3 regions of the Escherichia sp. MAL-1 genome follow, and region 1 is predicted to be linked to each of the others. Evidence: predicted binding sites of a transcription regulator. Region 1 holds the regulator's gene; each other region holds the start of a gene.
What was found. Region 1 encodes CRP, which controls carbon source genes, mostly activating them, when cyclic AMP is high. Its sites were predicted from a motif close to ATGTGANNNNNNTCACAT; they were not measured.
Positions count from the first base shown of each region.

Region 2: the regulator CRP is predicted to act here: its motif matches at 1,393-1,410, upstream of azuC (stress response protein AzuC).
Region 3: the regulator CRP is predicted to act here: its motif matches at 1,977-1,994, upstream of cdd (cytidine deaminase).

Region 1 covers NZ_CM129609.1:396,411-400,665, reverse strand. Annotated here, with positions in the region: gene ACU8XX_RS01850 (YheU family protein) at 1-132, shown strand, start outside; gene ACU8XX_RS01845 (phosphoribulokinase) at 186-1,055, shown strand; gene ACU8XX_RS01840 (OsmC family protein) at 1,110-1,514, opposite strand; gene crp (cAMP-activated global transcriptional regulator CRP) at 1,816-2,448, shown strand; gene ACU8XX_RS01830 (YccS/YhfK family putative transporter) at 2,499-4,255, shown strand, end outside.
Region 2 covers NZ_CM129609.1:2,007,613-2,011,867, forward strand. Annotated here, with positions in the region: gene ACU8XX_RS09720 (YecH family metal-binding protein) at 1-200, shown strand, start outside; gene ftnA (non-heme ferritin) at 238-735, opposite strand; gene ACU8XX_RS09730 (YecR-like lipofamily protein) at 906-1,229, opposite strand; gene azuC (stress response protein AzuC) at 1,492-1,578, shown strand; gene yecJ (DUF2766 family protein YecJ) at 1,693-1,944, shown strand; gene ACU8XX_RS09745 (non-heme ferritin-like protein) at 2,023-2,526, opposite strand; gene araF (arabinose ABC transporter substrate-binding protein AraF) at 3,323-4,255, shown strand, end outside.
Region 3 covers NZ_CM129609.1:1,733,579-1,737,833, forward strand. Annotated here, with positions in the region: gene ACU8XX_RS08360 (DUF2542 family protein) at 1-162, opposite strand, end outside; gene sanA (outer membrane permeability protein SanA) at 165-884, opposite strand; gene cdd (cytidine deaminase) at 1,034-1,918, opposite strand; gene ACU8XX_RS08375 (CidB/LrgB family autolysis modulator) at 2,048-2,743, opposite strand; gene ACU8XX_RS08380 (CidA/LrgA family protein) at 2,740-3,138, opposite strand; gene dusC (tRNA dihydrouridine(16) synthase DusC) at 3,377-4,255, shown strand, end outside.

The DNA of each region.
Region 1 (4,255 bases):
GAACATGAGCGTACACTTGAACAGAAAGTCGCCGACGTCAAACGCCAGCTACAGTGCGGAGAAGCGGTGCTGGTATGGTCGGAGCTGCACGAAACGGTCAATATTATGCCGCGCAGTCAGTTTCGCGAATAACCTGCAACCGTCGGCGGACGAGATAATAATGATAGCTAAGTCATGGAGTTACTATGTCTGCCAAACATCCGGTCATTGCGGTAACAGGATCCAGCGGCGCGGGGACCACCACCACCAGCCTCGCGTTTCGTAAAATATTCGCGCAGTTAAATCTGCATGCAGCTGAGGTGGAAGGCGACAGTTTTCACCGTTACACCCGCCCGGAAATGGACATGGCGATCCGCAAAGCGCGCGACGCCGGGCGGCATATCAGCTACTTCGGCCCCGAGGCTAACGACTTCGGCCTGCTGGAACAAACCTTCATTGAATACGGTCAGAGCGGCAAAGGGAAATCTCGCAAATATCTGCATACCTACGATGAAGCCGTACCGTGGAATCAGGTACCGGGGACATTCACCCCCTGGCAACCTTTACCGGAACCCACTGATGTACTGTTTTATGAAGGTTTACACGGCGGCGTAGTCACGCCACAGCATAACGTTGCGCAGCATGTGGACTTACTGGTCGGCGTGGTGCCTATCGTTAACCTTGAGTGGATTCAAAAACTGATCCGCGACACCAGCGAGCGCGGGCACTCACGAGAAGCAGTGATGGACTCAGTAGTGCGTTCAATGGAAGACTATATCAACTACATCACACCGCAGTTTTCCCGCACCCATCTTAACTTCCAGCGCGTTCCCACCGTCGACACTTCAAACCCGTTCGCGGCAAAAGGTATCCCGTCGCTCGATGAAAGCTTTGTGGTGATCCATTTTCGTAATCTGGAAGGGATCGATTTCCCCTGGCTGCTGGCGATGTTGCAAGGCTCATTCATTTCCCACATCAATACGTTAGTGGTACCGGGCGGCAAAATGGGTCTGGCAATGGAATTAATTATGCTGCCGCTGGTGCAACGATTGATGGAAGGAAAGAAAATCGAGTAACTCTGCTATTACGCCGGATAAAATACTATCCGGCTTCACAACGGGATAGTTAAGTCACGCGGCAACCACTTCATACGAGTGAGTAATATTCACCGCTTTTTCCAGCATCAACGCCACTGAACAATATTTCTCGGCAGAGAGATCAACCGCACGCGCAACCGCTGCGTCTTTCAGGTCGCGACCGGTGACGATAAAATGCAGATTAATGTGCGTAAACAGGCGTGGTGCCTCTTCGCGGCGTTCAGAGGTCAATTTTACTTCACAATCGACCACATCCTGACGCCCTTTTTGCAGGATCGAAACCACATCGATGGCACTGCAACCACCCGCCGCCATCAACACCATTTCCATCGGACTTGGTGCTTTATCGCCTGAGTTGCCGTCCATTAAAATCTGATGACCAGAGGCGGATTCGCCCAGAAAAGTTAACCCTTCGACCCACTTCACTCGCGCTTGCATTTTTGCTACTCCACTGCGTCAATTTTCCTGACAGAGTACGCGTACTAACCAAATCGCGCAACGGAAGGCGACCTGGGTCATGCTGAAGCGAGACACCAGGAGACACAAAGCGAAAGCTATGCTAAAACAGTCAGGATGCTACAGTAATACATTGATGTACTGCATGTATGCAAAGGACGTCACATTACCGTGCAGTACAGTTGATAGCCCCTTCCCAGGTAGCGGGAAGCATATTTCGGCAATCCAGAGACAGCGGCGTTATCTGGCTCTGGAGAAAGCTTATAACAGAGGATAACCGCGCATGGTGCTTGGCAAACCGCAAACAGACCCGACTCTCGAATGGTTCTTGTCTCATTGCCACATTCATAAGTACCCATCCAAGAGCACGCTTATTCACCAGGGTGAAAAAGCGGAAACGCTGTACTACATCGTTAAAGGCTCTGTGGCAGTGCTGATCAAAGACGAAGAGGGTAAAGAAATGATCCTCTCCTATCTGAATCAGGGTGATTTTATTGGCGAACTGGGCCTGTTTGAAGAGGGCCAGGAACGTAGCGCATGGGTACGTGCGAAAACCGCCTGTGAAGTGGCTGAAATTTCGTACAAAAAATTTCGCCAATTGATTCAGGTAAACCCGGACATTCTGATGCGTTTGTCTGCACAGATGGCGCGTCGTCTGCAAGTCACTTCAGAGAAAGTGGGCAACCTGGCGTTCCTCGACGTGACGGGCCGCATTGCACAGACTCTGCTGAATCTGGCAAAACAACCAGACGCTATGACTCACCCGGACGGTATGCAAATCAAAATTACCCGTCAGGAAATTGGTCAGATTGTCGGCTGTTCTCGTGAAACCGTGGGACGCATTCTGAAGATGCTGGAAGATCAGAACCTGATCTCCGCACACGGTAAAACCATCGTCGTTTACGGCACTCGTTAATCCCGTCGGAGTGGCGCGTTACCTGGTAGCGCGCCATTTTGTTTCCCCCGATGTGGCGCAGACTGATTTATCACCCCGATATCAACTATGCACTTCGACAAACGCTGGTGCTATGTTTGCCCGTGGCCGTTGGGTTAATGCTTGGCGAATTACGATTCGGTCTGCTCTTCTCCCTCGTTCCTGCCTGTTGCAATATTGCGGGCCTTGATACGCCTCATAAACGTTTTTTCAAACGCTTAATCATTGGTGCGTCGCTGTTTGCCACCTGTAGCTTGCTGACACAGCTACTACTGGCAAAAGATGTCCCCCTGCCCTTTTTGCTGACCGGATTAACGCTGGTACTTGGCGTCACTGCTGAGCTGGGGCCATTGCACGCAAAATTGCTTCCCGCATCGCTGCTCGCCGCCATTTTTACCCTCAGTCTGGCGGGATACATGCCGGTCTGGGAACCATTGCTCATCTATGCGTTGGGCACTCTCTGGTACGGATTGTTTAACTGGTTTTGGTTCTGGATCTGGCGCGAACAACCGCTGCGCGAGTCACTAAGTCTGCTGTACCGTGAACTGGCAGATTATTGTGAAGCCAAATACAGCCTGCTTACCCAGCACACCGACCCTGAAAAAGCGCTGCCGCCGCTGCTGGTGCGCCAGCAAAAAGCGGTCGATTTAATTACCCAGTGCTATCAGCAAATGCATATGCTTTCCGCGCAAAACAATACCGATTACAAGCGGATGCTGCGTATTTTCCAGGAGGCGCTGGATTTGCAGGAACATATTTCGGTCAGTTTGCATCAGCCGGAAGAGGTGCAAAAACTGGTCGAGCGTAGCCATGCGGAAGAAGTTATCCGCTGGAATGCGCAAACCGTCGCCGCTCGCCTGCGCGTGCTGGCTGATGACATTCTTTACCATCGCCTGCCAACGCGTTTTACGATGGAAAAGCAAATTGGCGCACTGGAAAAAATCGCCCGCCAGCATCCGGATAATCCGGTTGGGCAATTCTGCTACTGGCATTTCAGCCGCATCGCCCGCGTGCTGCGCACCCAAAAACCGCTCTATGCCCGTGACTTACTGGCCGATAAACAGCGGCGAATGCCATTACTTCCGGCGCTGAAAAGTTATCTGTCACTAAAGTCTCCGGCGCTACGCAATGCCGGACGACTCAGTGTGATGTTAAGCGTTGCCAGCCTGATGGGCACCGCGCTGCATCTGCCGAAGTCGTACTGGATCCTGATGACGGTATTGCTGGTGACACAAAATGGCTATGGCGCAACCCGTCTGAGGATTGTGAATCGCTCCGTGGGAACCGTGGTCGGGTTAATCATTGCGGGCGTGGCGCTGCACTTTAAAATTCCCGAAGGTTACACCCTGACGTTGATGCTGATTACCACCCTCGCCAGCTACCTGATATTGCGCAAAAACTACGGCTGGGCGACGGTCGGTTTTACTATTACCGCAGTGTATACCCTGCAACTATTGTGGTTGAACGGCGAGCAATACATCCTTCCGCGTCTTATCGATACCATTATTGGTTGTTTAATTGCTTTCGGCGGTACTGTCTGGCTGTGGCCGCAGTGGCAGAGCGGGTTATTGCGTAAAAACGCCCATGATGCTTTAGAAGCCTATCAGGAAGCGATTCGCTTGATTCTTAGCGAGGATCCGCAACCTACGCCACTGGCCTGGCAGCGAATGCGGGTAAATCAGGCACATAACACTCTGTATAACTCATTGAATCAGGCGATGCAGGAACCGGCGTTTAACAGCCATTATCTGGCAGATATGAAACTGTGGGTAACGCACAGCCAGTTTAT
Region 2 (4,255 bases), 1.6 Mb from region 1:
TTGAATCAGGCGAGCAATATACGCATGCCAGTCTGGAAGCAGCAATTAAAGCGCGTTTTGGTGAACAGGCACGTTTTCACACCTGCTCGGCAGAAGGGATGACTGCGGGAGAGCTGGTAGAGTTTCTGGCAGCAAAAGGCAAATTTATACCTTCAGAAGACGGTTTTTCGACCGATCAGAGTAAGATTTGCCGTCACTGATTTGAAACGGCGGCAGAAAACCTGCCGCCTGAGAGCATTAGTTTTGTGTGTCGAGGGTAGAGAGTTCTTTGTCGATAAAATACAGACCTTCGCCGCTTTTGCCTGCCAGGCTTAATTTATCAATAATCGATTTGAACAGTTTCTCTTCTTCATGCTGCTCAGAAACATACCATTGCAGGAAATTAAATGTTGGGTAGTCCTGATTGGTCATTGCAGCATGAGCCAGTTCGTTAATTTTCTGCGTGATTAATTGTTCGTGTTTATAGGTTTCCTGGAATAATTCATCAAGTGAGGAATATTCAGCAAACGGAGATTCAACGGTATTAATACGCGGTAAATTGCCGGTATCAGTCAGGTAATCAAACAGACGCTGCATATGCGTCATCTCTTCCTGGGCGTGACGGCGCAGGAACGCGGCAGCACCTTCGAAGGTATGATAGCTGCACCAGGCGCTCATTTGCTGATAAAGCAGTGAAGAGTACAGTTCCAGGTTCATCTGCTCATTAAGTTTTTCAATCATTTCTGGTTTCAGCATGATAGTGCTCCACAAAGGTTATATTTGTTGCTGTGGCGTCACTATAATTTGTTATTTTATTATTTGCAAAAGGTAAAATATAAACTTCAATTATTAAAAATACGAATGGGAATAAAACGCATTACCGCTATTTCTTTAATCAGCGAAGATCCCCTCGCTGATTAAAATATTTAGAGAAAGATAGGGAAGGCGGAATGATGGCACTGATATGACAAAGTGAATTCCGTATTCAAACATAAGGAACCCGCAAAAAGGCTACAGTTGCCTACTGGCTGACCAAAGGGGACCGCGTGGGTATAGCCTTCCTGCTGGCATGCGCGATCGGCGATCCCGCGACTGACATAACGATCGGTATGGGCATGCTGCAAAAAAGCCTGGTCATAAACTAACCGTACAATACCTGTTGCCGCGTCAACTTCGCTCACATGGGCTTGGCGAGTAACCGTACACCCCGCCAGCGTTATTAATGAAAGAGTCAGAATCAGAAGTCTCATGGTCCAGCCAGAAGAGTAAGAGAAAGCACTATTTTACGCGTTACAGTGCTGCGACAATGGCCAGAAAAGACGCCTGGCAGGCGCTATTTCTTGCCATCTGTAGGTGTCAGAAATAGGGGGGCTGTTTTTTGATTATCATTTTTATAACATTAAAGGGGTATTTATGTGATTTGCATCACATAAAGATTGATTTTTGTGATGGTTGTCATATTATAAGCGCAAAGACAATAACACCTGTATAACAAATGGTCGGAGTGCCGCGATGAAACTGCGCAAAATCCTGAAAAGTATGTTCAATAACTATTGCAAGACGTTCAAAGACGTACCGCCAGGCAATATGTTCCGATAACAAAAAACCTGCTCCGGCAGGTTTTTTTGTGTCCTGATGACGGTGGATGTGACTATCGCTGAAGATGTGAAGCCGCTACTATAACGGCTTTCAAAATGCTATCAGGAGTTTACGATGTCCCAGCCGCTGAATGCCGATCAGGAACTGGTTTCTGATGTGGTTGCTTGCCAGTTGGTTATCAAACAAATTCTGGATGTTCTCGATGTAATCGCGCCCGTTGAAGTTCGTGAAAAAATGTCCAGTCAGCTGAAGAATATCGACTTTACTAACCATCCCGCCGCCGCAGACCCGGTCACCATGCGGGCAATCCAAAAAGCCATCGCGCTTATTGAACTCAAGTTTACCCCACAGGGTGAATCCCATTAAAAAAACCGCTGCTTCAAACAGATGAGGCAGCGGTTTCTCAAAACCTTCATCGGCGCAATGCATTAGCGCCGATGATGATCAATGCAGCTGGTGTGACACGACATTCAGAACATGTTGGTCGGTCTGCACAGGGCACATACCCGCAAGTTTCGCACTGCGCACTTCATCAAGAATGGTTTGCAGCAACAGACCATCATGCTGCTGTTCTTTTTCCAGATCGCGCAGGAAATTGACGGTTGAATCATCATTCAGTTCTTTCGCTTCATCGGCTAACTGTGCCAACGTACTAGAACGTTGCTCGTATTCTTCCATCGTTTTTTGGAACAGTTCTTCCAGAGAGTTCAGTTTTTCACCGGGAACATCAATGGCTTTAACGATGGGGGTAGCGCCGACACTCTTCATAAAGTTAAACATGCGCATCATTTGGGTCACATTACTCTGTGCCAGGGCGCGAAGGAAAGTGGCGGTGCCGTTCAGACTCTGTTCAGAACACCAGTTACTCAGGTGAAGGTAGAGATTGGATGCGTAAAACTCGCGGTTCATTTGAGAGTTGAGTTTGAGAAGCATTCCAGCGGTTGCCATACCTAATATCCTTATATCCAGAAGTGGAGAGGTGCAAGATAAATCAAAACACCATAATTACTGTTTGCAGAATAATTCCTTTCTGCCGGTCCGAAATGTGATCGTGGAGTCAATTCTGACGATGATCTGAAATAAGAATAACGTCTGAACGGGTATAAGAAAATGCTTAAATCATCAAGTTTATATATTTTTACATTTCATTGATGAAATCAATGTAACTGCAATGAATTTTAATGATAGTGCTTTTTGTATCTTGTTGATATTAATCAATGAATTTGAATTCATGATGAAGTGATGATTTTATAAAACGTTTTTTCATTTTTGCGAGATGGCTCTCATTATACGTGTTCTGTTAATTAATGAGCACAGTGATAATTAATGACGAAATGAATGACGTGCATTTTCCACATCTTTGAGTTGCGGTTATTACACCATTTCAAAAACTCAACGCCAGGTAATGCGGCCTATTGACTGGTTAAAAAGAAGACATCCCGCATGGGTACCAAAGACAACAAGGATTTCCAGGCTAATCTTATGGATTAATCTGCTGTGCATTCGACAATTTGTCTGACAAATTGGCTTTCCCTTATGTCTTTTCCCGCTAAATTTATGCACGTTCTCACTGTAATTCTGCGATGTGATATTGCTCTCCTATGGAGAATTAATTTCTCGCTAAAACTATGTCAACACAGTCACTTATCTTTTAGTTAAAAGGTAATGCTTTGTTTTCCGATTAATTTAACGAATGTCATTCGTTTTTGCCCTACACAAAACGACACTAAAGCTGGAGAGAACCATGCACAAATTTACTAAAGCCCTGGCAGCCATTGGTCTGGCAGCCGTTATGTCACAATCCGCTATGGCGGAGAACCTGAAGCTCGGTTTTCTGGTGAAGCAACCGGAAGAGCCGTGGTTCCAGACCGAATGGAAGTTTGCCGATAAAGCCGGGAAGGATTTAGGGTTTGAGGTTATTAAGATTGCCGTGCCGGATGGCGAAAAAACATTGAACGCGATCGACAGCCTGGCTGCCAGTGGCGCAAAAGGTTTCGTTATTTGTACTCCGGACCCCAAACTCGGCTCTGCCATCGTCGCGAAAGCGCGTGGCTACGATATGAAAGTCATTGCCGTGGATGACCAGTTTGTTAACGCCAAAGGTAAGCCAATGGATACCGTTCCGCTGGTGATGATGGCGGCGACTAAAATTGGCGAACGTCAGGGCCAGGAACTGTATAAAGAGATGCAGAAACGTGGCTGGGATGTCAAAGAAAGCGCGGTGATGGCGATTACCGCCAACGAACTGGATACCGCCCGCCGCCGTACTACGGGATCTATGGATGCGCTGAAAGCGGCCGGATTCCCGGAAAAACAAATTTATCAGGTACCTACCAAATCTAACGACATCCCGGGGGCATTTGACGCTGCCAACTCAATGCTGGTTCAACATCCGGAAGTTAAACATTGGCTGATCGTCGGTATGAACGACAGCACCGTGCTGGGCGGCGTACGCGCGACGGAAGGTCAGGGCTTTAAAGCGGCCGATATCATCGGCATTGGCATTAACGGTGTGGATGCGGTGAGCGAACTGTCTAAAGCACAGGCAACCGGCTTCTACGGTTCCCTGCTGCCAAGCCCGGACGTACATGGCTATAAATCCAGCGAAATGCTTTACAACTGGGTAGCAAAAGACGTTGAACCGCCAAAATTTACCGAAGTTACCGACGTGGTACTG
Region 3 (4,255 bases), 1.3 Mb from region 1:
AAAGAGTCCGGGATTTTTTGCTCGCCAGACATACACCGGTTCCGGTGCATTTTTAACCCGTTTATCAATCGCGCCTGCGCGCCAGCCTTTCCATGCTTCGCGGAAACAAAATATCGGGATAAGGAAAAAAACGGCAACGACAAAAAACTGCTGTACATCCATAACTACTTTCCTTGTTTCTTTTGTAATTCAAGTAACTGTTCGGGTGTGACGGCGGGATACCCCTGCGCATCTTCCGGTACCTGGTGCATAGCCGGAATAGGGACCAGCGGCCCTAAAAAACGCGGTTCACGTTTAAAAATATAAAGGTCAGCCAGCGCACCGAAACGGGCGGCAAATTCACGAATACGTACTGACAGCATATCTTTCGGTGACGGTACGGCATAACACTGAGCCTGAATCCCCATATGCAGCGCAATAAATAATGCTCGCTCACAGTGGAAACGTTGGGTGATAATAATGAAATCATTAGTATCGAAAACTTTGCGTGTACGCACGATGGAATCCAGCGTACGAAAGCCTGCGTAATCGAGAACAATATCTGATGGGTCGACACCAGCAGCGATTAAATCTTTGCGCATGGTCATCGGCTCATTATAACTTTGCAATGCGTTATCGCCGCTCAGTAATAGATAATTTACCTTACCGCTGTTATAGGCATTAATCGCTCCTTGAATGCGGTAGCGATAATACTGATTAATTACGCCAGTACGATAATATTTTGCTGTTCCGAGCACCACACCGACCTGGCGGTAGGGGAGATCCTGCAATTCGTCGTAGATATAAGGCGCGGTTTTCCAGCTCATCCAGCGATCGAGGCCGAGCACAGTCAACAGCAGCAAGCCGATCAGGACTAACAGGCTGAGGAACACGCGCTTTAACATGCAGGAGACTCGATCTAAGGAAAATTTCCATCAGGCTACTTTACCCGCTGGTTTTGCGCAAGAAACGGCAAACTGTTTGCCGGGAATTTCGACACCAGGAGAGGGCTGGCAAGCCGGACAAGGCGTTCACGCCGCATCCGGCACCAGGCTTAAGCGAGAAGCACTCGGTCGATACTGTGACAGCCGAGAGCTTTCAGCGTTGCGGAGGTGGCATCCCACTGAATCAACGGCGCATCGGCTTTTTCTGCCAGAACCGCGCGCTGGATATCCGGGTAATCATAACCCTTGAGATTCAACAGAATTAACGCTCCCTGCAACGGTGGCAGAGTCGGGTTGAATGCGGCGTTTTCAGCGTAGCTGCCACTGAAAATACGACCGTCTTTACATTCCAGCGCGACACCGCTTGGCGACTTACTGTAAGGCATGTGCGAACGGTTTGCCGCCGCAATCGCTGCCTGAGAAAGCGCATCACCCGTCAGCGCATAGCCGTGATCCTGTTCGTCCATCAGCAGCGTTTTAATCTCCAGATCTTTCGGCCCAAAGGCATCTGGCAGATAGTCACGCAGCGCGTGTGCCTCGCGGCCCGGCAGATGAATACGCAGATCCAGACCGCTGTTCAGTTCATTCATAAACTGACGGCAGTGACCACAAGGCGTGTAGTTAACGGTGATGGCTGCAAGCGCTTTTTCACCACTCAACCAGGCGTGGCTGATCGCGCTTTGTTCGGCATGAACGGTTTGCTGCATTGTCGCACCAATAAATTCCATATTGGCACCGAAATACCAGGTTCCGCTCACACCGCGCGCAATTGCGCCAACATTAAAATTCGACAATGGCGTACGCGCACAGGCCGCCGCCAGCGGAAGTAGTGCGAATGCCAGCGCGTCTTCGTCCAGCCCCGTTGCGCTCTTCAGCGATGAGACTTGCTCCCCGGTCAACAAAGCGGGGAAGTACTTGTCTGCCAGAATAGGTTCCAGTGCAGATTGCAAGTTATCCGCAAGTTGGGCAAAAGCGGTTTGAAAACGTGGATGCATGGCGTTGCCTCATAATCATGTAATGGGATAACAGTTTACGAACCCGTTATGGCTTTATATGTGATCTGAATCTCATTAATTATGCAACGCGTGAAACATACATCAAAAATGCGCGACGCATCGCAAATTTTAGCCCATTACTGCCAGAATAATCGGGAAAAGGAACGGTGCGATCAGCGAAGTAATTATCCCGCATAACACCAGCGCTAGCGAACTAAATGCACCTTCCTGATAATCCAGCTCGGCGCAGCGCGCCGTACCGAGGGCGTGCGAGGCAGTCCCCATTGCCAGACCGCGCGCAGCTTTGGTACGAATACGCATCGCATTAAGCAATGTATGGCCAAATACCGCGCCGAGGATGCCGACGAAAATCACGCAAACTGCGCTGATTGCCGGAATACCGCCAATACTGCCGCCAACCGCCATTGCAATAGGCGTGGTGACTGATTTCGGCAGGATTGACGCGGCGATTTCCGGTGAAGCGCCCATCAACAATGCCACGGAAGTCCCCGTCACCATCGCAACCACGCTGCCGATAAAACAGATGGTGATGATCGATTTCCAGCGCGCGCGGATCTGGTGTAGCTGCTCATATAAAGGATAGGCCAGCGCGACAACCGCCGGTTGCAGCAGATCGTTTAGCACTTCGCTACCTTTAAAGTAGCTGTCGTAAGAGATGCCGGTCAGCATTAAAAAAGGGATGATCACCACCATTGCTACCAGCAACGGGTTAAGCAAGGGAAACTTATACCGTGCCGCCAGTTTGCGGGCGGCAAAAAAGACAATCAATGTCAGTGGTAATGACCACCAGATATTCGCCATCATTCTTCTGATCCTTTCTGACCTACGACTTTACGTTCACCGTGCACCAGTTGCGAACTCCAGCTCACCACCAGAAATACCACCAGCGTACTGACAGCACAGGAAACCACTACCGGGCCAAACTGTGCGCGGAGCAAATCAAAATATTGCATGACGCCTACGCCAATCGGCACAAACAATAGCGCCATATAGCGAATCAGTACGTAGCACCCCGGATTGACCCATTTTGCCGGAAGAATTTGCAAGGCCAGCAGGACAAACAGGATCAGCATCCCGATGATGCTGCCCGGAATGGTTACCGGTAGCAGGGAAGCAATGAAAATGCCTGCATACAGGCAGGCATAAATCAGGACGAAAGCGCGTAAATATTGCCAGATAATGTTCAGTGTCTTACTCATAATCAACACCCCAGATGAGATGGATTCATCATACAATTAATTCGTAAAACGTGCTACCGATCACATTAAGAAATCAGCGCTTATTTTTTCGCTCCCCGGTATTACGCAATGAGCAGCGAACTCAGGCATACATCAAGCATAGAGAGGGATTGCAGTTTGCAGCAATCCCTCTTTGCAGACCTTTAATCCGCTGACCATAGGCGCTAACATAGCGCCTCATTTTTTTGCGGGTGATGATATGCGTGTGTTACTGGCACCGATGGAGGGAGTGCTTGACTCTCTGGTGCGTGAATTGCTGACCGAAGTTAACGACTACGATCTGTGCATCACCGAGTTTGTCCGCGTGGTGGATCAACTGCTGCCGGTAAAAGTCTTTCATCGCATTTGCCCTGAGCTACAAAACGCCAGCCGGACACCATCTGGTACGCTGGTGCGCGTGCAGTTGTTAGGTCAGTTCCCACAATGGCTGGCAGAGAACGCCGCCCGTGCGGTGGAGTTAGGTTCCTGGGGCGTGGATCTCAATTGCGGCTGCCCGTCGAAAACGGTTAACGGTAGCGGCGGCGGCGCGACGTTACTCAAAGATCCTGAACTCATCTACCAGGGTGCAAAAGCGATGCGTGAAGCTGTACCAGCGCATTTGCCCGTCAGCGTAAAAGTGCGTCTGGGCTGGGACAGCGGTGAGAAGAAATTTGAAATCGCCGATGCGGTTCAACAGGCTGGCGCTACGGAGCTGGTGGTGCATGGGCGGACAAAAGAGCAGGGTTACCGCGCGGAGCATATTGACTGGCAGGCGATTGGCGAGATTCGCCAGCGGCTGAATATTCCGGTGATTGCCAACGGTGAAATCTGGGACTGGCAGAGCGCGCAACAATGCATGGCGATCAGCGGCTGCGACGCAGTGATGATTGGTCGCGGGGCGCTCAATATTCCCAACCTGAGCCGGGTGGTAAAATATAACGAACCGCGAATGCCGTGGCCGGAGGTGGTTGCTTTGCTGCAAAAATATACCCGTCTGGAAAAGCAGGGCGATACCGGGTTATATCACGTTGCGCGGATTAAACAGTGGTTGAGTTATTTGCGTAAAGAATACGATGAAGCAACGGAATTATTTCAGCAT